DNA from 3 places in the Streptomyces sp. NPDC001536 genome. Region 1 is predicted to be linked to each of the others. Evidence: riboswitches for the same ligand, from Rfam matches in the RefSeq annotation. Region 1 holds a riboswitch; each other region holds the start of a gene.
What was found. A riboswitch is a leader RNA that binds a small molecule or an ion and turns the genes downstream of it on or off. The one in region 1 is predicted to bind cobalamin.
Positions count from the first base shown of each region.

Region 2: another riboswitch for cobalamin. It lies ahead of ACFY0U_RS15790 (cobalamin biosynthesis protein); the one in region 1 lies ahead of ACFY0U_RS08130 (energy-coupling factor ABC transporter permease).
Region 3: another riboswitch for cobalamin. It lies ahead of ACFY0U_RS00980 (prenyltransferase/squalene oxidase repeat-containing protein); the one in region 1 lies ahead of ACFY0U_RS08130 (energy-coupling factor ABC transporter permease).

Region 1 is NZ_JBIAVQ010000002.1:680,447-688,185, reverse strand. Features, by position in the region: gene ACFY0U_RS08160 (hypothetical protein) at 1-724, shown strand, start outside; gene ACFY0U_RS08155 (hypothetical protein) at 781-1,365, shown strand; gene ACFY0U_RS08150 (YcnI family protein) at 1,406-2,116, shown strand; gene ACFY0U_RS08145 (energy-coupling factor ABC transporter ATP-binding protein) at 2,228-3,073, opposite strand; gene cbiQ (cobalt ECF transporter T component CbiQ) at 3,070-3,819, opposite strand; gene ACFY0U_RS08135 (energy-coupling factor ABC transporter substrate-binding protein) at 3,825-4,184, opposite strand; gene ACFY0U_RS08130 (energy-coupling factor ABC transporter permease) at 4,181-4,879, opposite strand; cobalamin riboswitch at 4,909-5,093, opposite strand; gene ACFY0U_RS08125 (glutamate synthase-related protein) at 5,438-7,739, shown strand, end outside.
Region 2 is NZ_JBIAVQ010000005.1:63,665-71,403, forward strand. Features, by position in the region: gene ACFY0U_RS15765 (alpha/beta hydrolase) at 1-1,086, opposite strand, end outside; gene ACFY0U_RS15770 (class II aldolase/adducin family protein) at 1,211-1,942, opposite strand; gene ACFY0U_RS15775 (lysozyme) at 2,139-2,888, shown strand; gene ACFY0U_RS15780 (anion permease) at 3,032-4,273, shown strand; gene ACFY0U_RS15785 (hypothetical protein) at 4,308-4,529, shown strand; cobalamin riboswitch at 4,669-4,801, shown strand; gene ACFY0U_RS15790 (cobalamin biosynthesis protein) at 4,902-5,843, shown strand; gene ACFY0U_RS15795 (cobyric acid synthase) at 5,840-7,351, shown strand; gene cobN (cobaltochelatase subunit CobN) at 7,348-7,739, shown strand, end outside.
Region 3 is NZ_JBIAVQ010000001.1:207,411-215,149, forward strand. Features, by position in the region: gene ACFY0U_RS00970 (ATP-binding protein) at 1-216, opposite strand, end outside; gene ACFY0U_RS00975 (phosphotransferase) at 323-967, opposite strand; cobalamin riboswitch at 1,009-1,153, shown strand; gene ACFY0U_RS00980 (prenyltransferase/squalene oxidase repeat-containing protein) at 1,268-2,500, shown strand; gene ACFY0U_RS00985 (SCO2322 family protein) at 2,497-3,150, shown strand; gene ACFY0U_RS00990 (energy-coupling factor transporter transmembrane component T) at 3,140-4,222, shown strand; gene ACFY0U_RS00995 (ABC transporter ATP-binding protein) at 4,219-5,937, shown strand; gene ACFY0U_RS01000 (ECF transporter S component) at 5,934-6,935, shown strand; gene ACFY0U_RS01005 (transglycosylase SLT domain-containing protein) at 7,244-7,663, shown strand.

The DNA of each region.
Region 1 (7,739 bases):
GCCGGAAGGCGCCGAGGAGGGGTACGACGGCGAGGCGAAATCCGCCGCGGTGCGGAGCCGGATGCTGGGGGTGGCGGCCGAACTGCGTTCTTTCCCACCGGCCGTGTTCGGTGCACCCGGTGAGGAGGGCGACGGAAAGGCATACGGCGAAGCCGAGTTCGCCGTACCGCCGGCGAGCGCCGCACTCGCCGCCGGCGCGCTGGTCCACGCGATCGACATCCTGGTCGACGAGTTGTTCGAGGACGTGCAGGTCCTGACGCAGGAGGACGCCACCGTCGCGGAATGCGAGGGCCCCCTGTGGCACTTGGAGCGGCTGCCCGACCGGTACGCGCTCCAGTACGACGCCCGCTTCGCCCGTCGCTTCCTGGTGACGGTGATCGCGATGACCACCCGCTTCACCGACGGGAGCTTCGAGCGGCTCAGCTGTGTCGCCGAGGAACTCGCCCTGCGGTTCCTGCTGAGCCAGGCCATCGTGACCCTGGAGCTGCACGGGCTCCTCGATGACGAGGTGTCGGCCGCTCTCGACGCGTTCGCCGGGAACGTGTACGAGGACATGGACCACGAGTGGCTCTACGACGGCGCGATGGACGGGATCGACGAGTCCGCCGTGGGGGTCGGGCTCGGCGGGGCGCCCGTCGCGTTCGGCTCGTGGTTCACCCCGTTCGACGAGGACCGCTACGTCCACCCGTCCGCGACGGACGAACCCGAGGCGGCGGCGCGGTAGCGCGCGGGTACGGGCGGTGGGGGAGAGGCTTCGGTCGCATGGCAGCATCGGGTGGCATGAGTGCGTCCCCGGGAGTGCGGAGCCTGCGCGCGGCGGTGTTCGCCGTGTTGTGTGTGCTGCTGGCCACCGGGGGACATGTGCTGGCCGTGGGGGTGGCGCCGCCGGTGTCGGTGCAGGGCGCCGGGGGACTGGCGGTCTTCGTGGCCGGCCTGCTGCTGGGCGGGCGTGAGCGGTCGCTGGTGGGTATCGGGGGCGGGACGCTGGCCGCCCAGGGCGGGCTGCACGTGGCGTTCGGTGCCGCCCGGGCGCATGCCGGGATGGTCACGCAGGGCATGCGCATGGCTCCGCACACCCATGCGGCGGTGCCCCACGCCACCGCCGCCCATGTCGGGGCGGCTCTCCTGCTGACCTGGTGGCTGCGGCGCGGTGAGGCCGCGTTGTGGTCGCTGCTGCGATGGGCGGTCGCCTTCGTGCCGGGGCTCGTCGCCTGGTGGCGGGCGGCCCGCGGCTTCCGGGGCGTGCCGAGCGGCCTGGAACCGTCACGTCGGGTTGGCGACCGGGCGTGGTCGCCGCGACAGGTGTGGCTGCGCTACGCCGTTCGCCGGCGCGGGCCGCCCGCCGGGATGTCGTACGCCGTCTGAACCCCGACATCCCTTTTGCAGTACGGAGAGCCACTCAGCCATGTCCACCACCCTGCGCCGCGCCGGCGCCGTCACCGCGCTTGCCGCGGTCGGAGTCCTCACCGCCGCCGGTGCCGCCTTCGCGCATGTCACCGTCCACCCGGAGAGCTACGCCAAGGGCGCCACCGACGGCACCCTGACCTTCCGTGTCCCCGACGAGGAGGACACCGCCTCCACCACCAAGGTGCAGATCTTCCTGCCCACCGACCACCCACTCCTCGGCGTGCTCGTCGCGCCGCGGGACGGCTGGAGCGCGAAGGTCACCGACACCAAGCTCAAGACGCCGGTCACGACGGACGACGGCACCATCACCGACGCCGTCTCCGAGATCACCTGGACCGGCGGGAAGATCGAAGCCGGTCAGTACGAGGACTTCGACGTCGCCTTCGGACAGCTGCCCGACGACACCGGCCAGTTGGCCTTCAAGGCCCTCCAGACCTACTCCGACGGCAAGACCGTCCGCTGGATCGAGGAGGCCGCGCCGGGTGACGAGGAGCCGGAGAACCCGGCGCCGGTCGTGAGGCTCACCGCCAAGGAGGACACCGGCGCCACCGCTGCCGCTCCGGCGACATCCAAGGAGACCGCCGCGGACAGCAGCGACTCGACCGCGCGCGGGCTCGGCGCGGCCGGGTTGATCGTGGGCGTGCTCGGGCTGGCGGCGGCCGCGTTCGCCGTCGTGCGGACGCGGTCCGCCGGATCCCGGGGAGCGTAGGGCGCCTGCCGGGCCCTGCTCAGTCGGCGGAATCCCTTCGACAGAGCAGGGCCCGGCGCAACGGCCGATGCGGCCACCGACCCTCCGCGCCGCACCGCCGTTGCCGCGCCCTCACCGGGACGCGGCGTCACGCACCACCGCGGCCAGTTCGTCCGGAGTGCGCGGTCCCTGGGCGTCGTCGGCCAGCAGCCCTTGGTCCCGGAGCAGTCGGGCGGCCGCGATACCCCAGGGGAGCCGCAGCCCCGCCTGCCGCAGCAGTTCCGTGCGGGCCAGCATCGAGGGGGCGGGGCCGGTGTGGGCGCCGGAGGGGGTGAGGAGGGCCGCGTCGTCGGCCCAGCGCAGGGCGAGGTCGACGTCGTGGGTGGCCATCACCACCGTGGTGCCGGAGGCGCGCAGCTCGTCGAGGGTGGCGAGGAGCCGCTCCTGGCCGTCGGGGTCGAGCCCCGCGGTCGGTTCGTCCAGGATCAGGACACGGGGCCGCATGGCTACGGCACCGGCGATCGCGGTCCGCTTGCGCTGGCCGTACGACAGGAGATGGGTGGGCCGGTCGGCCAGGGCCGTGATGTCCAGGGCGGCGAGCGCCTCGTCGACCCGGGCCCGTACCTCCGGGTCGGGCAGCCCCAGATTCAGCGGCCCGAAGGACACGTCCTGGGCCACGGACGCGGCGAACAGCTGATCGTCCGGGTCCTGGACCACCAGCTGGACGGTCGTCCGCAGCCGCGTCAGGCCCTTGCGGTCGTGGCGGACGGACCGGCCCTCCACGCTCAACTCGCCCGTGCGCGGCCGCAGTCCGCCGCTGAGCAGCCGCATCAGCGTGGTCTTGCCGCTGCCGTTGCGGCCCAGCAGCGCGAGCGCGCGCCCCTCGCGGATCGCGAAGTCGAGGCCGTCGAGCACGGTCGGCCCGTCCTCGTACGCGAAGGAGGCGCCCCGCAGGGCGACCAGAGCGGAGTCGCTCATGACAGCGGCCTTTCCAGTACGAGGGTGAGGGCGGCCAGGGTCACGAGCAGCGCGACACTGGCGGCCGTGAAGCGCGCGGAGACACGGGCCTCGGGCACCAGAACGCGCAGCGTCCCGTCGTACCCGCGCCCGGCGAGCCCGTCCTGGAGCCGCGCCGCCCGGCTGAAGGCCCGTACGAACGCGGTCGCGCCGAGCCCGGCCAGCGAACGCCACTCCGCGGACCGGCTGGTGTGCCCGAGCCGCGCGGCCTGGGCCTCGCGGATGCGGCGTACGGAGTCCAGGAGCAGGAAGCTCATGCGGTACGTCACCAGCGCGACGTCCACGACGGGTGCGGGCACGCCGGCCTTCACCAGGCGCGGCAGCAGGTCGGACATGGGCGTGGTGAAGGCGAACAGCAGCACCCCGAGGGAGGCGGCCGACGTACGCAGCAGCAGTTCCCCGGCGCGCACCGCGCCACCGTCCGCCAGTGCCACGAACCCGTCCGGCCCGCCGACCTGGACGAGCAGGGTGAGCGCACCGGTGACGCAGAAGCCCAGCGGCACCCGGTAGGCACGCCACAGCCGGCGGCCGGGCACGCCCGCGGGGCCGAGCAGGACGACGAGTGCCGTCACCAGGACCAGCGCCGCGCCGGGCCAGGGCGGCAGGGAGATCGCCAGGACGGTGAGTCCCAGTCCGAGCACGGCCTTGTCCACGGGATGGCGGTGGCGCCAGCGGCTGCTGTGCGCCGCCGCGTCGATCGGCAGCACGCGGGTCAGGCCCGGTCGGCGGCGGGCGCGTCCTGGGCGGCCCGGGCGTCCAGCCGGGCCAGGGCCCGCTCCTCACCCTGGCGGCGCCCCCGGTGCAGGCCGAAGTAGTAGGCGAGGACGCCCGCGCCGAGGGCCGCCTGGAGGGCGAACAGGGCCGACTCGATCTCGCCGGACGGCGGCTCGTACAGGGGGGAGAACCAGGGCTCGTAGTCCGGCTCGATCTCGGTGATCGCGGTCTCGGCCTCGGCGTCGGCCCCCGTGAAGGGCTCCTCCTTGTGGTCGCCGAGCCCGAGGGCCAGCGGCAGCACGGCGAGCGCCGCGACGACGAACAGCAGCAGGGCGTTGATCTTCGCGTTACGGCTCATCGGGCCACCGCCTCGGTCTCGGTCTTCTTCGTACCGGTCAGCAGCACTCCGAGCCGCGTCAGCTCGCCCTTGCTGGACTGCACCAGCAGCCGCATGACGAACACCGTGAGGAGACCCTCGCTCACCGCGAGCGGGATCTGGGTGACGGCGAAGATGGAGCCGAACTTGCCGAGCGCGCCCAGGAATCCGCTGCTCGGGTCCGGGAAGGCGAGCGCCAGCTGCACGCTGGTGACGCAGTAGGTGGACAGGTCGGCGACGAACGCGCCGAAGAACACCGCGACCATGAGCGGCACGTCGTAGCGCCGCAGCAGCCGGTAGACGGCGTAGCCGGCCCAGGGTCCGACGATCGCCATCGAGAAGACGTTGGCGCCCAGTGTCGTCAGGCCGCCGTGGGCGAGCAGCAGCGCCTGGAAGAGCAGGGTGATGGTGCCCAGGACGGCCATGATCGGCGGGCGGAACAGGATGGCGCCCAGTCCGGTGCCGGTGGGGTGCGAGCAACTGCCCGTCACCGAGGGCAGTTTCAGCGCGGACAGGACGAAGGTGAAGGCACCGGAGGCGCCGAGCAGCAGTGTGCTCTCGGGGTGCTCCCTGACCTCACGGGTGAGCGACCGTACTCCGTGGACGACGAACGGCGCGGACGCGACGCCCCAGGCGACCGCGTGCGCGGGGGGCAGAAAACCCTCGGCTATGTGCATGGCTCAACAGACCCTCTCCAGCACCTCGTGGATGGTTGACGCGCCTTGGCCGGTCTCCTGGCTCACGGGTTTCACCGCCCGTACTCCGCCTTCCCGGGTCACAAGGACCCAGTGGCTGCCCGTGAGGGCCGGAGCCGGACTTCCCGATCACAGTGGCGAGGGCCGCACCGGCATCACACCGGATTTCCCGTTCACCAAGGCGTGGTGACAGTAGTGCCCCTGTAAAGGGGCTGGCAAGCGGCTCCGGGGGGCGCGCGGACGGCGCCCGAGGACTCACGCCGGGCGCACGCGACGACCAGGGCGGGGTCGGCTCCGAGGGAGGTCGAGGACCAGCCTGCGGACGCCTCAGCGGGTTCGGGCGGGTTTCGCATACGATCGATGGACGAGGCCCCGACATATGTGCAGGATGCACACTTGCACAGAAGTTAGGTAAGCCTTACCGTTCACAACCGCACCACTCAGGGCCCTGGCCGGATCACCGGCCCCGCCCACGGCGAGCGCTTCACCGACGCAGCCTGGCCGTCCGATGCCGGAACTCGCCGCACCCAGGACCCCCACGTGACTCACAGCACCTTCGGTCTGTACGACCCTGCCCTCGACCACAGCGACTGCGGCGTCGGCTTCATCACCCGGCTCGACGGGACCCCGAGCCATGACGTCATCCGCAAGGGCGACGAAGCGCTCCGCGCCATCCCGCACCGCGGCGGCAAGTCCGCCGAGGGCGTCGGGGACGGCGCGGGGGTGAACGTCGACCTCTCCGTGGAGTTCTTCGGCGCGATCACCGGCGAGGAACTGCGCGCCGGGCACTTCGGCGTCGCCAACTGCTTCGTGCCGCTCGACGACGCACGCCGTGCCGCGGCGGCCGAGCTCGTGGGCCGCAGCATCGCCGAGCAGGGCTTCGACGTCCTCCTCGTCCGCGACGTACCCGTCGACCACACCGTCGCCTGCCCCGCCGCCGAGCAGTACCAACTGCCCATCGTGCAGTGGGTGTTCCGCGCGCCCGGCGACTGGGAGCGCGCCGAGGTCGACTCGGCCGCCAACCGCGCCCTGCTCGCCGTCGAGGCCGTCGCCTACGCCGACAGCGACACGTACGCCGGGCTGTACCCGCTCTCCCTCAGCGCGCGGACCCAGGTGCTCAAGGGCCGGCTCAACTCCGGTGAGATCGTCGGGTACTTCCGCGACCTGTGCGACCCCCGGCACTCGGTCCGCTCGCTCTACTTCCACACCCGGTTCTCCACCAACACCGAGCCGCACCCGACCATGGCCCAGCCGTTCCGGCTCATGGCGCACAACGGCGAGCTCAACACCGACCGCAAGAACCGGCTCAGCGACGAGGCCCTCGCACGGGCCCGGACCCGGAGCATCGTGCGCCCGCCGGGGCAGTCCGACTCCAGCCGGCTCGACCAGACCCTCCAGAGCCGGGTCTTCGACGACGGCCTGGACCTCGTCGAGGCCGTCGTGTCCCTCATGCCGCCCGCCTGGGAGAACGACCGGACGCTGCCCGCGGCCACCCGGGACATGCTCGAGTACTTCTCCCTGTACGAGGAGAAGAACGACGGCCCCGCGGCCCTCATCTTCAGCGACGGCGACGCCGTCGGCGCCCGCCTCGACCGGCTCGGGCTGCGCCCCCTGCGTACCGTCGAGACCGCCGAGTACCTGATGGTGGCCTCGGAGGCCGGCCAGGTCGCCTTCCCCGACGACGAGGTCGTGCACCGGGGCCGGATCGAGGCCGGCGGCATGCTCGTCGTCGACCACCGCACCGGACGCCGGATGCGCACCCGCGAGGTCCTGGACGCCCTCGCCGCGCGCCGGCCGTACAGCGAACTGCTCACCTCCGCCCGGGTGAACCTCGACGACCTGCCCGCCCCCGACTACTACCGCGGCACCACCACGCTCGGCTACGACGGCGACCTGACCCTCGCCGGCCGGTACGTGGCGTACTCGCTGAACCAGGAGAGCTTCCGGTTCATGCTCGACCCGATGCTCGCCGACGGGTCGGAGCGGATCTCGGCGATGGGCTACGGCAACGCCATCAACGCGCTCAGCGACACCGAGGGCGGCATGGCGAAGTACTTCTCGCAGCGCTTCGCCCAGGTGACCAACCCGCCGCTGGACAGCATCCGCGAGGCCGACGGCATGAGCATGCGGGTCGCGCTCGGTCCGAAGCCGGACGGGACCCTTCACGACAGCGGCCGCCAGCTCGTCGTGTCCTCGCCCGTGCTCGGGCACCTCGACATGGTCCGGCTGCGCGACCAGCGGATCGTGCCGCTGGAGCGCTTCGACATGCTTTACGACCCGGTCGCCGGGGACGAGACCGCCAACGCCGACGCCCTGCGGAGCGCGCTCCAGCGGCTCTGCGACGACGTCGAGCGGTTCGCCTCGCAAGGGGGCGGCATCGCCGTCCTCACCGACCGGGCCGTCTCCTCCACGCGCGCCCCGCTGCCCGTGATCCTCGCCGTCGCCGCCGTCAACCAGCGGCTCATCGAGACCGGGCTGCGGCTGCGGGCCTCGCTCGTCGCCGAGAGCGGCCAGCTGGCCTCCTCGCACCACGTGGCGACCGCGCTCGGCTTCGGCGCCTCCGCCGTCTACAGCCTCAGCGCACGGCTGCGCGCCGAGGAGAAGTTCCCGAGCGCACCCGCCCCCGCGGGTGAGGTGACCGAGACCGACCGGGCGTTGGCGAAGTTCCGCAAGGCGGCCGAGAAGTCCCTCGCCAAGACCATGGGCCGGGTCGGCCTGTGCACCGCCGAGAGCTACATCGGCGGCGAGTTCTTCGAGCCGAACTACCTCGACACCCGCGACGACGTCTTCGCCCGGACCTTCCCGCACATGGACGCCCCGGTCGGCGGCGTCGGGTTCGCCC
Region 2 (7,739 bases), on a different contig from region 1:
GCCCGCCGGGTCGGCGTTCCACATGGCTCCGTGCGGAGCGTGCGGGACGGTGTGGAGGGCGACCAGGTTGGGGCGGGCGGCGGCGAGACGGCGCGAGAGGGCCCAGGGGGCGATCGGGTCGTCGGGGCCGTGGAGGATCAGGGTGGGCACCTTGAGGAGGTCGGGGTCGGCGGCCTCGGCGGCGGCGTCGGCGTGCAGTCCGGTGCGGCCCTGGGCGGCGCGGACGGCGAGCGGCAGCAGGGCGCCGGGGGTGCGGCGGGCGGCGGCGAGGGCGCGCAGGGTGGTCTCCCAGCTGAGCACCGGGGAGTCCAGGATCAGCCCGGAGACACGGTCGCGGACCCCGGAGTGGGCGGCGGCGCGCAGCGCCATGGTGGCGCCGGTGGACCAGCCGTGCAGGACGACCTTCTTGGCGCCGTGGCGGACGGCGTAGCGGATGGCCGCGTCCAGGTCGCGCCACTCGGTCTCGCCGAGGTGGTTGAGGCCGTCCGGCGGTCGGGGCGCGCCGAGGTCGCCGCGGTAGGCGAGGGCGAGCACCGGGAAGCGGCGGCTCGCGAGGAACTCCATGACGTTCAGGGAGAGTTCGCGGGTGGTGCCGAGGCCGTGCACGGAGATGACCCAGGTGCTCCGTACGCCGGGGACGAACCAGGCGGGCAGGGTGCCGAGTTCGCCCGGGATCTCGACGTCCTCGTGGTCGAGGCCCAGGGCGGAGCGGGGGTCGCCTACGTGGGTGTTGGGGGTGAACCAGACCTTGTCGCCCGGGCTCAGGGTGCCGTGCGTGACGCGTTCCAGGCGGCGTACGACGGTGTCGGCGGAGTGGGACGCGGTGCCGAGGACGGGGCCGACGACCGCGTGGGCGGAGTCGCCGCGGAGGCCGTAGGTGCCGGGGCGCAGGGCTGCCAGGTCCCGGGTGAGCGCGACCTGGCCGGCGGCCGTGGCGTGCACGGTGAGCCGGGGTTCGTTGGGCAGGGGACGGCCCGGGGGCGCCTTCAGCGCGGCGTCGCTGGCGAGTCGTCCGGCGGCGACGCTCGCGGCGCCGGCGGCCAGGGCCATGGTGACGGCTGCGGCCGTCGCTTTGACAGTGCGCACCCGTCCAGTGTCCTGGCGTACCCGGTCACGGGCCAGTGGGAGGACGATTCGGAGTGATGCGGGACAGTTCGCCGCGGCCGGGCCCGGTCACTGGCGTGCGGGCCTGGCGCTCACGGGAGCCGTGTCATGCGCGCTGTCCGTAGCCCCTCAGCCGCTCCCCCGCCTCCGCCACCTGTTCCGGTGACAGCAGGGTCGGGGCCAGGCCCGGTACGGAGGACGCCGTCAGCCACAGGCGGCACATCCACTCCAGCTGGGCGGTGCGGTCGTAGGCCTGGTCGAGGGTGGTGCCGTAGGTGATCGTGCCGTGGTTCCGCAGGAGGCAGGCGGTGCGGTCGGCGAGGGCGTGGAGCATGTTCTCGGCCAACTCCTGGGTGCCGTACGTCGCATACGGGGCAACCCGGACGGCGCCGCCGAGGGCGCCGGACATGTAGTGGATCGCCGGGAGCTCCGGGACGAGGGTCGAGACGGCCGTCGCGTGGACGGCGTGGGTGTGGACGACGGCGCCGGCGTCGGTGCCGCGGTAGATCGCGAGGTGCATGGGGAGTTCGCTGGTCGGGACGAGCCGGCCCAGGACCCGGCGGCCGTCGAGGTCGACGCCGGTCACGTCGTCCGGAGTCAGCCGGTCGTAGGGCACCCCCGAGGGCGTGACCAGCACGGTGTCGCCGACGCGTACGGAGACGTTGCCGGAGGTGCCGACGACGAGTCCGTCGGCGACGGTGCGGCGGGCGGTCGCGACCAGCTCCTCCCAGGCGGATACCTCCTCGGCGCGCACACCGCGCCCCCACGGCTCCGGCACATCCTGTGCGCCCTCTTCGGCACCCCGTCCGTCCCGCTGGTCGCGTCCCTGCTCAGCCATGCCGCGATCCTGTCAGGTGCGGCCGCCGAACGCGGCCGGGCGGGGGCACTTTAGGGCGGAGGCCAGGCGTCCGGAAGGGCGCAAATACGGACACTTCCCCCTCTGCTGCGGCTTGGCCGTAGATCGACTGACAGGCGCGGATCTTCCAGTAATCTCTGCCTGTTTTGTCGTGCACGTCGCCATTCCGGGGGGAAATATGGCCCGTGATCGCACACCTTCCCGTCACCGCGGCCGCGTTCTCGCGGCGTCCGTGGCAGCGCTCACCCTCGCGGGGACCGCGCTGGCCGAGTTTCCGGCTTCGGCGGCCGGTAAACCCAAGGGGCACGACGTCTCTTCGCACCAGAAGAACGTCGACTGGCAGAAGGCGAAGTCCAAGGGGGCGAAGTTCGTCTACGTCAAGGCGACCGAGTCCCACACGTACCGCAACCCGTACTTCAACCAGCAGTACAACGGCTCGCGCAACGCGGGCCTGATCCGCGGGGCCTATCACTTCGCCCTGCCGAACAAGTCCTCGGGCAAGACCCAGGCGGCGTACTTCGTACGCAACGGCGGCGGCTGGAGCGGGGACGGCTGGACGCTGCCGCCGGCGCTCGACATCGAGTACAACCCGTACGACAAGAAGCACAAGTGCTACGGCCTGAAGAAGGCCGCGATGGTCAGCTGGATCAAGTCCTTCAGCAACGAGGTGAAGCGGCTGACCGGGCGCCGACCGGTGATCTACACGACCGCCCACTGGTGGAACACCTGCACGGGCGGCAGCGGTGCCTTCGCCTCGAACCACGCGCTGTGGGTGGCCCGCTACAACTCCGCGGACGCCGGAGCACTGCCGGCCGGGTGGGGGTTCTGGACGATCTGGCAGTACGACAACAGCGGCAGCCTGCCGGGTGATCAGAATCTCTTCAACGGGTCCCTGGCACAGCTGAAGAAGTTCGCCCGGGGCTCGTAGCCGTGCGGCGGTTGGGCCGTGCCGGAGGATCGGAGGGGAAACCCTCGGTTCCGGACACCGGGCGGCCCGCCTCAGTTCATCTTCCGTTCACTCAGGTTACCTACGTTCGTCCGGCCAACGACCTCGAACGATTGCCTGGGTAAATGGAAAACTTCTCGCTGATCCTCGCGATTGTGGTGGTAACCGCACTCGCGTTCGATTTCACGAACGGTTTTCACGACACCGCCAACGCGATGGCCACGACCATCTCGACCGGTGCGCTCAAGCCCAAGGTCGCGGTGGCCATGTCCGCCGTGCTGAACCTTGTGGGCGCCTTCCTCTCCGTGGAGGTCGCCAACACGATCTCCAAGGGACTTGTCGACGAGAGCGGCATACGTCCTGAGGTCATCTTCGCCGCCCTGGTGGGCGCGATCCTCTGGAACCTGCTGACGTGGCTGGTCGGACTCCCCTCCAGCTCCTCGCACGCCCTCATGGGCGGTCTGATCGGCGCCACCATCGCCTCGGCGGGCATGGGCGCGGTCCACGGTGACGTCCTGGTCACCAAGGTCCTGATCCCGGCGATCGCGGCGCCCATCGTCGCGGGCCTCGCCGCGATGCTCGCGACCCGCCTGTCCTACTCCATCGGCAAGAAGGCCGACGGCAAGGCCGCCGCGAAGGGCTTCCGCGCCGGCCAGATCGCCTCGGCGGGCCTGGTCTCGCTGGCCCACGGCACGAACGACGCGCAGAAGACGATGGGCATCATCACCCTGGCCCTGGTCGCCGGCGGCGCCGTCGCCCCCGACTCCGACCCGCCGATGTGGGTCATCCTCTCCGCGGGTCTCGCCATCGCGCTCGGCACCTACCTCGGCGGCTGGCGCATCATCCGCACGATGGGCAAGGGCCTGACCGACCTCCAGCCGCAGCAGGGCTTCGCCGCCCAGACCAGCGCGGCCACGGTCATCCTCGCCTCCTCGCACCTCGGCTTCTCCCTCTCCACCACGCACTCGGTCTCGGGCGCGGTGATGGGCGCGGGCCTCGGCCGCAAGGGCGGCGTGGTGCGCTGGTCCACGGCGACGCGGATGTTCGTGGCGTGGGGTCTGACGCTGCCGGCCGCGGCCTTCGTCGGCGCGGTGGCCGAGTGGGTCACCGGCTTCGGCGACTGGGGCACGGCGGTCGTCGCCGTCTTCCTCATCGGCTCCAGCGCGGCGATCTGGAAGATCTCGCGCCGCGAGGTCATCGACCACACGAACGTCAACGACACCGACGAGGAACCGGCCGGCGTGGTGACGACGGCGATCGCCGCGGTCACCCCTCCCCCGGCGGGCCCGGTGACCGAGGACCTCACGGCCACGATCCCGGCCCCGGCCGCCGCCGCGGAGCCCGCCGCTCCGCCGGCCGCCGTCTGAGCCCGCCGCACCCAGGAACGAAGGAATCACCGACATGAAGATCGACTGGGAAGCGCTGGGCTCCGTCTTCGGCGTCAGCCTCGTGGTCACCGTGGCCCTCGTGGCCCTGTTCACCCTCGGCATCATGGGCCTGTCCCGCCAGGAGCGGGCCACCGCCCAGGGCGGATCCGCGGCCCTCGCCGTCACCGGCGCGTACGCCTGCTTCGCGGCCTGCGCGGCGGCGGTGACGTACGGGATCTATCTGATCGTCGCCTGACGCGACGAGCGGACACCCCGTGGGGTGCGGGACGGTTCACCGTCCCGCACCCCACGCTTTGTTACGCCTGTAACCAGCCGTATGTGGGCCTCAGCACACTCTCCCGTCCCAGGTCAACGGCAAGTTGACGGCCCTTCCGGGCCCGTGGTGGACTGCCGGGGCCATGTACGACGGCAGGAGAGGAAGCCGGTGGAAGTCCGGCGCGGTCCCGCCACTGTCACCGGGGTAGGTAGCCCCGGGAGCCAGGAACTCTCGTCGTCGGTCTCGTCGAACCAGGGCGTGGACACCCTGAGTGAGGACATATCGCCATGCTCGCCTGCCGTTTGAGACACCGCACCAGGTCACTGCCCGACGCCACGGCCGGCTGAGCCGATGCGTGCCGATCGCGTCTTCGCGTACGGCGCCGCCGCCGGACTTCTCGGGGACCTGCTGCTCGGTGATCCACGCCGGGGGCATCCGGTCGCCGTGTTCGGGCGGGCCGCGGACGCCGTGGAGCGGGTGTTGTGGCGGGACCACCGGGGGTGGGGAGCCCTGCACACCGCGGTGTGCGCCGGGGGCGCCGTCGTGCTCGGTGCCGTGGCGCAGAAAGCCGTACGTCCCTCCGCTGCCGCCTCCGTCGCGCTGACCGGCGTCGCCACCTGGGCGGTCGTGGGCGGCACCTCGCTCGCGCGCGAGGCACGAACCATCGGGCGGGCCCTGGAAGTCGGGGACGTGGAGGCGGCGCGCGAGCGGCTGCCGCATCTGTGCGGGCGGGATCCGCAGGCCCTCGACGCCGACGGGATCGCCCGGGCCGTGGTGGAGTCCGTCGCCGAGAACACCTCCGACGCCGTCGTGGGCGCCCTGGTGTGGGGGGCCGTCGGCGGGGTGCCCGGACTGCTCGGGTTCCGTGCCGTCAACACGCTCGACGCCATGGTCGGGCACAAGTCGCCGCGGCACCGCCGGTACGGCTGGGCTTCGGCTCGGCTCGACGACGTCGCCGGATGGCCGGGGGCCCGGCTGACCGCCGTACTCGCCGCTGTCGCCGGGAGCGATCCGCGGGGGGCCGTTCGGGCTTGGCGCGCCGATGCCGGCAAGCATCCGAGCCCCAACGCCGGGCCCGTGGAGGCCTCGTTCGCGGGGGCCCTGGACGTGCGGCTCGGCGGGACCTTGTCGTATGCGGGGCGCGTCGAGCACCGGCCCGTGCTGAATCAGAAGGGGCGTTCCGTGGAGGTCCACGACATCGAGCGGGCCGTACGGCTGTCCCGTCGCGTCGGGCTGCTCGCGCTCGGCGTCAGTGTCGCCGCGCGGGTCGCCCTCAAGGGGCGTGCCTCATGAGCGGTGGTGGGCTGCTCGTCGCCGGTACCACCTCCGACGCGGGCAAGAGTGTCGTCACCGCCGGGATCTGCCGGTGGCTGGTGCGGCAGGGGGTCAAGGTCGCGCCCTTCAAGGCGCAGAACATGTCCCTCAACTCGTTCGTGACCCGTGAGGGCGCCGAGATCGGGCGGGCCCAGGCCATGCAGGCGCAGGCCTGCCGGGTCGAGCCGACCGCGCTCATGAATCCCGTGCTGCTGAAGCCGGGTGGTGAGCAGAGCAGTCAGGTCGTGCTACTCGGCAAGCCGGTCGGCGAGCTCAGCGCACGCGGCTATCACGGCGGGCGGCAGCAGCAGTTGCTCGGCACCGTGCTGGACTGTCTCGCCGAACTGCGGGGCACGTATGACGCGGTGATCTGTGAGGGGGCCGGCAGTCCCGCCGAGATCAATCTGCGGCGGACCGACATCGTCAACATGGGCATCGCCAGGAACGCCCGACTGCCTGTCCTCGTCGTCGGCGACATCGACCGCGGTGGCGTCTTCGCCTCCTTCTTCGGGACCGTCGCGCTGCTCTCGCCGGAGGACCAGGCCCTGATCTCCGGGTTCCTCGTGAACAAGTTCCGGGGGGATGTCAGCCTCCTGGAGCCCGGGCTCGACATGCTCCACGGCCTCACCGGGCGGCGCACCTACGGCGTACTGCCCTTCCAGCACGGGCTCGGCATCGACGAGGAGGACGGGCTCCGGGTCTCCCTGCGGGGAACCGTACGGGAGTCGAACACCGCCCCGCCCGTCGGCGAGGACGTGCTGCGGGTCGCCGTCTGCGCGATCCCGCTCATGTCCAACTTCACCGATGTGGACGCGCTCGCCGCCGAACCGGGCGTCGTCGTGCGGTTCGTGGACCGGCCCGAGGAGCTGGCCGACGCCGACCTCGTGGTGATCCCGGGGACCCGGGGGACGGTCCGGGCACTGGAGTGGCTGCGGGAGCGGGGACTCGCCGAGGCCATCGGACGCAGGGTCGCCGAGCGGCGGCCCGTCCTGGGCATCTGCGGTGGCTTCCAGGTCCTCGGTGAGCACATCGAGGACGAGGTCGAGAGCCGGCGGGGTCATGTCGAGGGGCTCGGCGTGCTGCCCGTGCGGGTGCGGTTCGCCCGCGAGAAGACCCTCACCCGGCCGGAGGGCGAAGCCCTCGGCGAGCACGTCGCCGGATACGAGATCCATCACGGGGTCGCCGACATCAGCGGCGGGGAGCCCTTCCTGGACGGCTGCCGGGTCGGCCAGACCTGGGGCACCCACTGGCACGGCTCGCTGGAGTCGGACGGATTCCGGCGGGCCTTCCTGCGCGAGGTGGCGGCCGCCGCGGGCCGCCGTTTCGTACCGGCCCCCGACACCTCGTTCGCCGCGCTGCGCGAGGAGCAGCTCGACCGGCTCGGCGACCTCATCGAACAGCACGCGGATACAGACGCGCTGTGGCGGCTCATCGAGTCCGGCGCGCCGCAAGGACTGCCTTTCATTCCACCGGGAGCGCCTGCATGAGCACTGTGTTGTTGTTGTCGACCGCCGACACGGACCTGCTGGCGGCCCGGGCCGCTTCCGGTGCCGACTACCGGATCGGCAACCCGACCCGCGTGGATGTCGCGGAGGAGCTGCCCGCGCTGGTCGAGGGCGCCGACATCGCCGTCGTACGGCTGCTCGGCGGCAAGCGCGCCTGGGAGGACGGGCTGGCCGCGCTGAAGGCCGCCGGGATCCCGACCGTGCTGCTCGGCGGGGAGGCCGTCCCGGACGCCGAGTTGATGGCCGAGTCGTCGGTGCCGGCCGGTGTGGTGGCCGAGGCGCTCAAGTACCTCGTCGAGGGCGGGCCCGCCAACCTGACCGAGCTGGCCCGGTTCCTGTCCGACACCGTGCTGCTGACCGGTGAGGGGTT
Region 3 (7,739 bases), on a different contig from region 1:
CAGCCACACCCCGTCGGGATACGCCGCCCCGGCCCGCTCCGCCGCCCGCAGCGCCAGCCGCGTCTTGCCCACCCCTCCCACTCCGAGGAGGGTCACCGGACCACTCCCGCCGGAGGGCTCCAACTTCTGTGCAAGCCACGCGAGTTCGTTCTGCCGTCCGACGAAGCCGCGGGGATCGGGCAGCAGGTTCCCGGGGAGGGTCTTCTCGCTGGGCACGGGCAACAGTCTGGCCGTGACGCCCCCACGCCCACGCGATCCGACCGAACCGGACGGAGTGATCACCCGAAGTGGCAATGTCCCACCACTTCCCGACCGAACCCGATCACACCAGCGACCGGATCAAGTCCTCCGCCTCCCCGAGGAGTTCGACCTCCCGCCGGCTCATCGTCGGATTGGCCACCCGCCTGCGCCGCGCCTCCGCCAGCCCCTCGTCGGTCAGGGACGACGGCTCGGCGAGCAACGCGGTGAGCATCGCGCGCGCCGGCTCCGCGAACGTCTCGTCCCCCACGGCGACCTGGGCGAGGATCACCGCCGACATGCCCCAGTCGAGACCGGGGTCGCCCTCCTCGGCGTTGGCCCAGTCGATGACGTAGGGCCCGGCGGGGGTGAGCATGACGTTGTCCGGATGCAGATCGAGGTGGACGACACGGCCGGGCAGCGCGTGCAACTGCCGCAGCAGTCGGGCCAGTACGACCCCTGCCTCCCGCGCGTCGATCTTTCCGGCGGCGAAGGCGGCCAGCATCGTCGGCCCGTGCAGCCGCTCCATCACCAGCTCGGTGGGCGAGCAGTCCTCGACCCGCACCCGCGGCACCGGATACCCCTGCCCGCGCACCCGCTCCATGACGGCCGCCTCGACGCGCGCGTCGCTGTAGGTGTCCCGGGCCCGCCGCAGCACCCACGCCTCGTCGATCTCGTACACGTCGGACGCCCGCCCCGAGCCGATCAGTCTCCCCGTGATGATCCCCATGCCGGGAACCTACCGCTGCTCACAGCCACCCCTCAGGGGCTTTGCTACGGGCCGGTAGAGTGGCCGCGTCGTCATCACACCCGTACGGGGGGAAGCCGGTGCAATTCCGGCGCTGACCCGCAACCGTGAGCCGTCTCCCGCCGGGAGCGGCGAGCCGGATCGCCCCGCTTTCGGTACTTGTGACCGGCTCACGTGCACCGGCAACCGGCCGGTGCGCGGCACCGTCGAGGTATACGGAGCCGAGCCGCCGGGGTGTCCCGTGCTGCCCGGCTCCCTTGCAGGGAGAGGCACCCGCCGATCATGAACGTCCGCCGCAGCGCAGCGGTCCTGGCCGCCACCGCAGTGATCGGTACGGCCGCACCGGCCGTCGCCGCGAGTCCTTCTCCTTCGCCGTCGGTGGCGATACCGGAGGGGTTGTACGGGAGTGGGGATCCGACGTACGACGGGGTGTGGCGGCAGTCGCTGACGCTGCTCGCGCAGGACACGGTGGGTGTCGTACCGGCCGCCGAAGCGGTGGACTGGCTCACCGGCCAGCAGTGCGCGAACGGCGCCTTCGCCCCCTTCCGCGCCGACACCACCAAGGCCTGTACCGCGAAGCTCCTGGTCGACACCAACAGCACGGCCGCCGCCGTCCAGGCCCTGGCCGCGCTCGGCGGGCACGACACCGCGACGGGCAAGGCGGTCGCCTGGCTGAAGTCCGTGCAGAACAAGGACGGCGGCTGGGGCTACGCCCCGGGCGGGGCCAGCGACGCGAACTCCACGTCCGTGGTCATCGGTGCGCTCACCGCGGCCGGTGAGAAGCCGGCCGATGTCGTCAAGGGCGGCAAGTCCCCCTACGACGCCCTGCTGACGTTCGCCCTGCCCTGCGCCGGGGACGGCGCGGGCGCCTTCGCCTACCAGCCGGACAAGAAGGGCAAGCTCGCGGCCAACGCGGACGCGACGGCGGCGGCCGTGGTGGGCGCGCTGGGCAAGGGCCTGGCCGGAACTCCCGAGAAGCCCACCGGCACCACCCCGACCTGCAAGGACGCCACCGATCCGGAGCAGGCCGCGGAGAACGGTGCCGCCTACCTCGTCAAGGCCCTCGCCAAGGACGGCCACCTCACGTCGGCGCTGCCCGGCTCCGAGGACCAGCCCGACTACGGCAACACGGCCGACGCGGTCCTCGCCCTCGCCACCGCCGGACAGGGTGAGCAGGCGGCCGACAGCATGCGCTGGCTGGAGGCCAACTTCGAGCAGTGGGCCCAGCAGAGCGGTCCGGCCGCGTACGCGCAGCTGATCCTCGCAGCCGAGGCCGACACCTTCGACACACGGGACTTCGGCGGCCAGGACCTGGTGAAGCTGCTCAACGCGACCGGCCCCGCGCCCGAGAAGGTGCCCTCCGCCACCGGAAGCGCGTCCCCGGCGGCGGACGACCGGGCGGCCGAGAAGGACGACGAGGGCGTCAGCGTCTGGTGGATCGTCGGGGTCGGTCTCGTGGGCGGCATCGGCGTCGGTTTCCTGATCAGCGGCCGCAAGAAGAAGCAGCAGCCGTGATCCGCCGAGCCCTCGCGCCGCTGCTGGCCGCGCTGGTCCTCCTGACCGGCGCGGCCCCGTCCGCCCACGCCGCCGGCTACCGCTACTGGTCCTTCTGGGACCGCACCGGCGGCGCCTGGACCTACGCCACCCAGGGCCCCGCCACCGCCGTCCCCGCCGACGGCGATGTGCAGGGGTTCCGTTTCGCCGTCAGTGAGGACTCCGGGGACGCGACGAAGCCCCGTGGCACGGCGTCGTTCGGGACGATCTGTGCGCAGACCCCGGCGGCGGAGGGCAAGAAGCGGGTGGCGCTGGTCGTCGACTTCGGTACGGCACAGGACGCCCCGTCCGGCGAGAGGCCGCCCGCGACGCGTACCGCCTGCGCGCTGGTGTCGCGGGACGCGACGACGGCGGAGGCGCTGGCGACGGTGGCGAAGCCGTTGCGGTACAGCACGAACGCGCTGCTGTGCGCGATCGCCGGGTATCCGGAGACGGGGTGCGGGGAGCAGGTGGCGGGAGGGAAGAAGCCGGCTTCCACGCGGCCGGCGTCCGCGCAGGACAAGGACTCCGACAGCGGCCCCTCGCTGGGCCTGTTCGCCGGCGCGGCAGCCGTCGCGGTCCTCGGCGCGGCAGCGGTGTGGCAGGCGAGGCGGCGCGGGAATGCGCGGTGACCTTCCGCGGCCGCGGAACCTGCACCCCGCCGCCTGGTGGCTCTGGGCCCTCGCCCTCGGCGTCGCTGCCACCCGCACCACCAACCCCCTCCTGCACGCCCTCCTCATCGCCACCTCCGCCTACGTCGTGGTGACCTGCCGCTCCGACGCCCCCTGGTCCCGCTCGTACTCCGCCTTCGTCAAGCTCGCCCTCGCCGTCCTCCTCATCCGCCTCGTCTTCGCCGTCACCCTCGGCTCGCCTCTCCCCGGCACCCATGTGATCGTCACCCTCCCCGAACTCCCCCTCCCCGACTGGGCGCAGGGCATCCGGCTCGGCGGCAAGGTCACCGGCGAGTCACTCCTGTTCGCGTTCTACGACGGGCTGAAGCTGGCCACCCTCCTCGTCTGCGTGGGCGCGGCGAATTCCCTCGCCAACCCCAGCCGGCTCCTCAAGTCCCTGCCGGGCGCCCTCTACGAGATCGGCGTGGCGGTCGTCGTCGCCCTCACCTTCGCGCCCCACTTCATCGCCGACGTCCAGCGCGTACGCGCCGCCCGCCGGCTGCGCGGCCGCCCGGACAAGGGCATCCGGGGCCTGCTGCACGTGGGCCTGCCGGTCCTGGAGGGCGCCCTGGAGCGCAGCGTCGGCCTCGCCGCCGCGATGGACGCGCGCGGGTACGGCCGTACCGCCGACGTCCCGTCCCGTGTCCGCCGTACGACGACCGCGCTCACCCTCGGCGGTCTGCTCGGCATCTGCGCGGGAACGTACGGCCTGCTCACCGCCGAGGGCGGCACGTACGGCATGCCCGTGCTCCTCGTCGGAGCGGTCGCCGCCCTCGCGGGGCTGCGCCTCGGCGGGCGGCGCACCCCGCGCACCCGCTACCGTCCGGACCGCTGGAACACGCGCGGGTGCCTCGTCGCCGGTTCCGGCGCGGTGGTGGCGGTGGCGCTGGCCCTCGCGGCCGCGGCGGACCCCGCGGCCCTGCACCCCGGCGTGATCCCGCCGGTCGCCCCGACCCTGCCCCTCTGGCCCGCGGCGGCGATCCTCGTCGGACTGCTCCCGGCCTTCATCGCGCCCTACAAGGAGCCGTCGTGATCCGCTTCGAGGATGTCTCCGTGACGTACGACGGGGCGGCCGAACCGACCGTCCGGGGCGTGGACTTCGAGGTCCCGGAGGGTGAACTCGTCCTGCTCGTGGGGCCGTCCGGCACCGGCAAGTCGACCGTCCTCAATTCCGTCTGCGGTCTCGTCCCGCACTTCACCGGCGGCACCCTGCGCGGCCGCGTCACGGTGGCCGGCCGTGACACCCGTACGCACAAGCCGCGTGAACTCGCCGACGTGGTGGGCACGGTGGGCCAGGATCCGCTGTCCCACTTCGTGACGGACACGGTCGAGGACGAACTCGCCTACGGCATGGAGTCGTTGGGCCTCGCGCCGGACGTGATGCGCCGCCGGGTGGAGGAGACCCTGGACCTCCTGGGCCTGGCCGACCTCCGCGACCGCCCCATCAGCACCCTCTCCGGCGGCCAGCAGCAGCGCGTGGCCATCGGCTCGGTCCTCACCCCGCACCCCAAGGTCCTCGTCCTCGACGAACCCACCTCCGCACTTGACCCGGCCGCCGCGGAGGAGGTCCTCGCGGTCATCCAACGCCTCGTCCACGACCTGGGGACGACGGTCCTGATGGCCGAGCACCGTCTGGAGCGGGTCATCCAGTACGCCGACCAGGTGGCCCTGTTGCCGGGTCAGGGGGCTCCCCTGGTGCTGGGCGACCCGGCCGAGATCATGGCCGTATCCCCGGTGTATCCGCCGGTGGTGGATCTGGGGCGCCTGGCGGGCTGGTCCCCGCTGCCCCTGACGGTGAGGGACGCGCGCCGAAGGGCAGGAGACCTACGGGCGCGTCTGAACGCAGGTCCAGACGCTGCCGCCCAGGGGCGCGGGGAACTGCGCGACCAGCCACATCAAACCCGCACCCGCCAACAACCTCCACCCCCCGAGCTATGGGGCGCCCCCACCCGCCGCCGCTGGTTCACACGCACCCCCACCCCTCTCCCCCCATCCCCCCACACCGCCGAAGTCCAAGCCCTCTCGGTCCGCCGTGCCCACGTCCACGCCCTCCGCCACATCGACCTCACCGTCACCCCCGGCGAGACCATCGCCCTGATGGGCCGCAACGGCGCGGGCAAGTCCACGCTGCTCAACGCACTCGTCGGTCTCGTAGAACCCTCCGCCGGTTCCGTGCGGGTGGGTGGAGCCGTGCCCCATCACACGCCCCCCAAGGACCTCATACGGCGTGTGGGCCTCGTACCGCAGGAGCCGCGCGACCTGCTGTACACCGACACGGTCGCCGCCGAATGCACGGCGGCCGACGCGGACGCGGGCGCCGCCCCCGGCACCTGCCGCGCCCTCGTCTCCGAGCTCCTCCCGGGCGTGAGCGACGACACCCACCCCCGCGACCTCTCCGAGGGCCAGCGCCTCGCACTCGCCCTGGCCGTCGTACTCACCGCCCGCCCTCCCCTGCTCCTCCTCGACGAGCCGACCCGAGGCCTGGACTACGCGGCGAAGGCCCGCCTGATCACGCTCCTCACGTCACTCGCCACCGAGGGCCACGCCATCATCCTGGCCACGCACGACGTGGAACTCGCCGCCGAGATCGCCCACCGGGTCGTCCTCCTCGCCGACGGCGAGGTGATCGCGGACGGCCCGGCGGCGGACGTCGTGGTGACCTCCCCCTCCTTCGCCCCTCAGGTCAGCAAGATCCTGGCCCCCCAGAAGTGGCTCACGGTGACACAGGTACGGGAGGCCCTCCGATGAAGCCGACGCCCGACGCCGAGAACCAAACCGCCCCTCCGACGAAATCGGCACCCGCCGACCAGGCCCGGACAAGCCCTCCGCCGCAGCCCGCACCCGGCACCCCCGACCACGGAAAGCCCGCCCCGAAACCGGCACCCGGCACCCCCCTCCACGGAAACCCCCTGTCCGTGTCGGCACCCGGCAAGGGCCGGCCTCGTCCCCGGCCGCGTGCCATCCGCCTCGGCCCCCGCTCCATCGCCGCCCTCGCCCTCTCCGGCGCGGTGGGTGTCGTCGCCTTCGGGTGGCCCTTCCTCGCGCCGCCGACCTCGCAGGTCGGGACGCATACGCAGGACGCGCCGTGGCTGTTCGCGGGGTTGTTGCTGCTGCTGGTCGGGGTGGTGGGGGCGGCGATGTCGGAGGCGGGGCTGGGGCCGAAGGCGGTGGCGATGATGGGCGTGCTGGCCGCGACCGGCGCCGCGCTGCGGCCGATCGGTGGCGGGACCGCCGGGATCGAGCCGATGTTCTTCCTGATGGTGCTGAGCGGCCGGGTGCTCGGCCCGGGGTTCGGGTTCGCGCTCGGCTCGACGACGATGTTCGCCTCGGCGCTGCTGACGGGCGGGGTGGGCCCGTGGATGCCGTTCCAGATGATGGCGATGGGCTGGTTCACGATGGGCGCGGGCCTGCTGCCGGGCCGGATCCGGGGGCGGGCGGAGCTGCGGCTGCTCGCCCTGTACGGATTCCTGGCCGCCTTCGCCTACGGCACGGCGATGAACCTGGCGGGCTGGCCCTTCATGGGCGCGCTGGCCTCGAACATCGCCTTCGCCCCCGGGGACCCGGTCCCCGAGAACCTGGCCCGCTTCCTCGCCTACTGCCTGGCCACCTCCCTCGGCTGGGACCTGGGCCGGGCGGTGTGCACGGTCGTGCTGACCTTCGTGCTCGGGCCGGCCGTACTCAGGGCGCTACGCAGAGCCACCCGGCGCGCGGCGTTCGAGACCGCGGTCACATTCGAGCCTCGTTGAGCGGTGAAGCACCCCACATGACCCACATCACGAACTAACCGGGCTAGTAGTACATTTCGGACGCCATGTACACGCCATAAGCGCCTCTGACCTGCACTTTGAGAGCCACGTCACACGGACCCCGCCCGCCCCACATACGACCACAACTAGCAAAAGGGGTCATTGCGGACGCGCTCCAAGCCTGTTTCTCTGGACAACGTCGCACGGCGCCGACCCGCCCCCCGGGCCTCGGCGCCAACGCATGTCACCGCCGCTCACCGCGGTCACGGCATACCCGCGACTCCCTGTCCCCGAAGAAAAGGTTCTCCGTGTCCGTCTCCCGCATCGTTCGCCGCATCGCTTCCCCCAAGAAGGCCATCACCACCGCCGCGATGGCCGCCGCCACCGCCGGTCTGGTGCTGACCGCGGCGCCCGCTCAGGCGGCCACCACCTCCTCGGCCGCCGAGGCCAAGTCCATCGCCCGTCAGATGATCCCGAACGCCGCGCAGTACAACGCGTTCAGCAAGATCGTCGAGCACGAGAGCGGCTGGGACGTCGACGCCACCAACGCCTCCTCCGGCGCCTACGGCCTGGTCCAGGCCCTGCCCGGCTCCAAGATGGCCTCCGCCGGCGCCGACTGGAAGACCAGCGCCGAGACCCAGATCGAGTGGGGCCTGAAGTACATGAACGAGCGCTACGGCAGCCCCACCGGTGCCTGGGCGTTCTGGCAGGCCAACGGCTGGTACTGAGCCGGCTGACAGCAGACTGACGTAAGAAGGCGGCGGTCCCCTCCACGAGGGGGCCGCCGCCTTCGTCGTCCAGGGG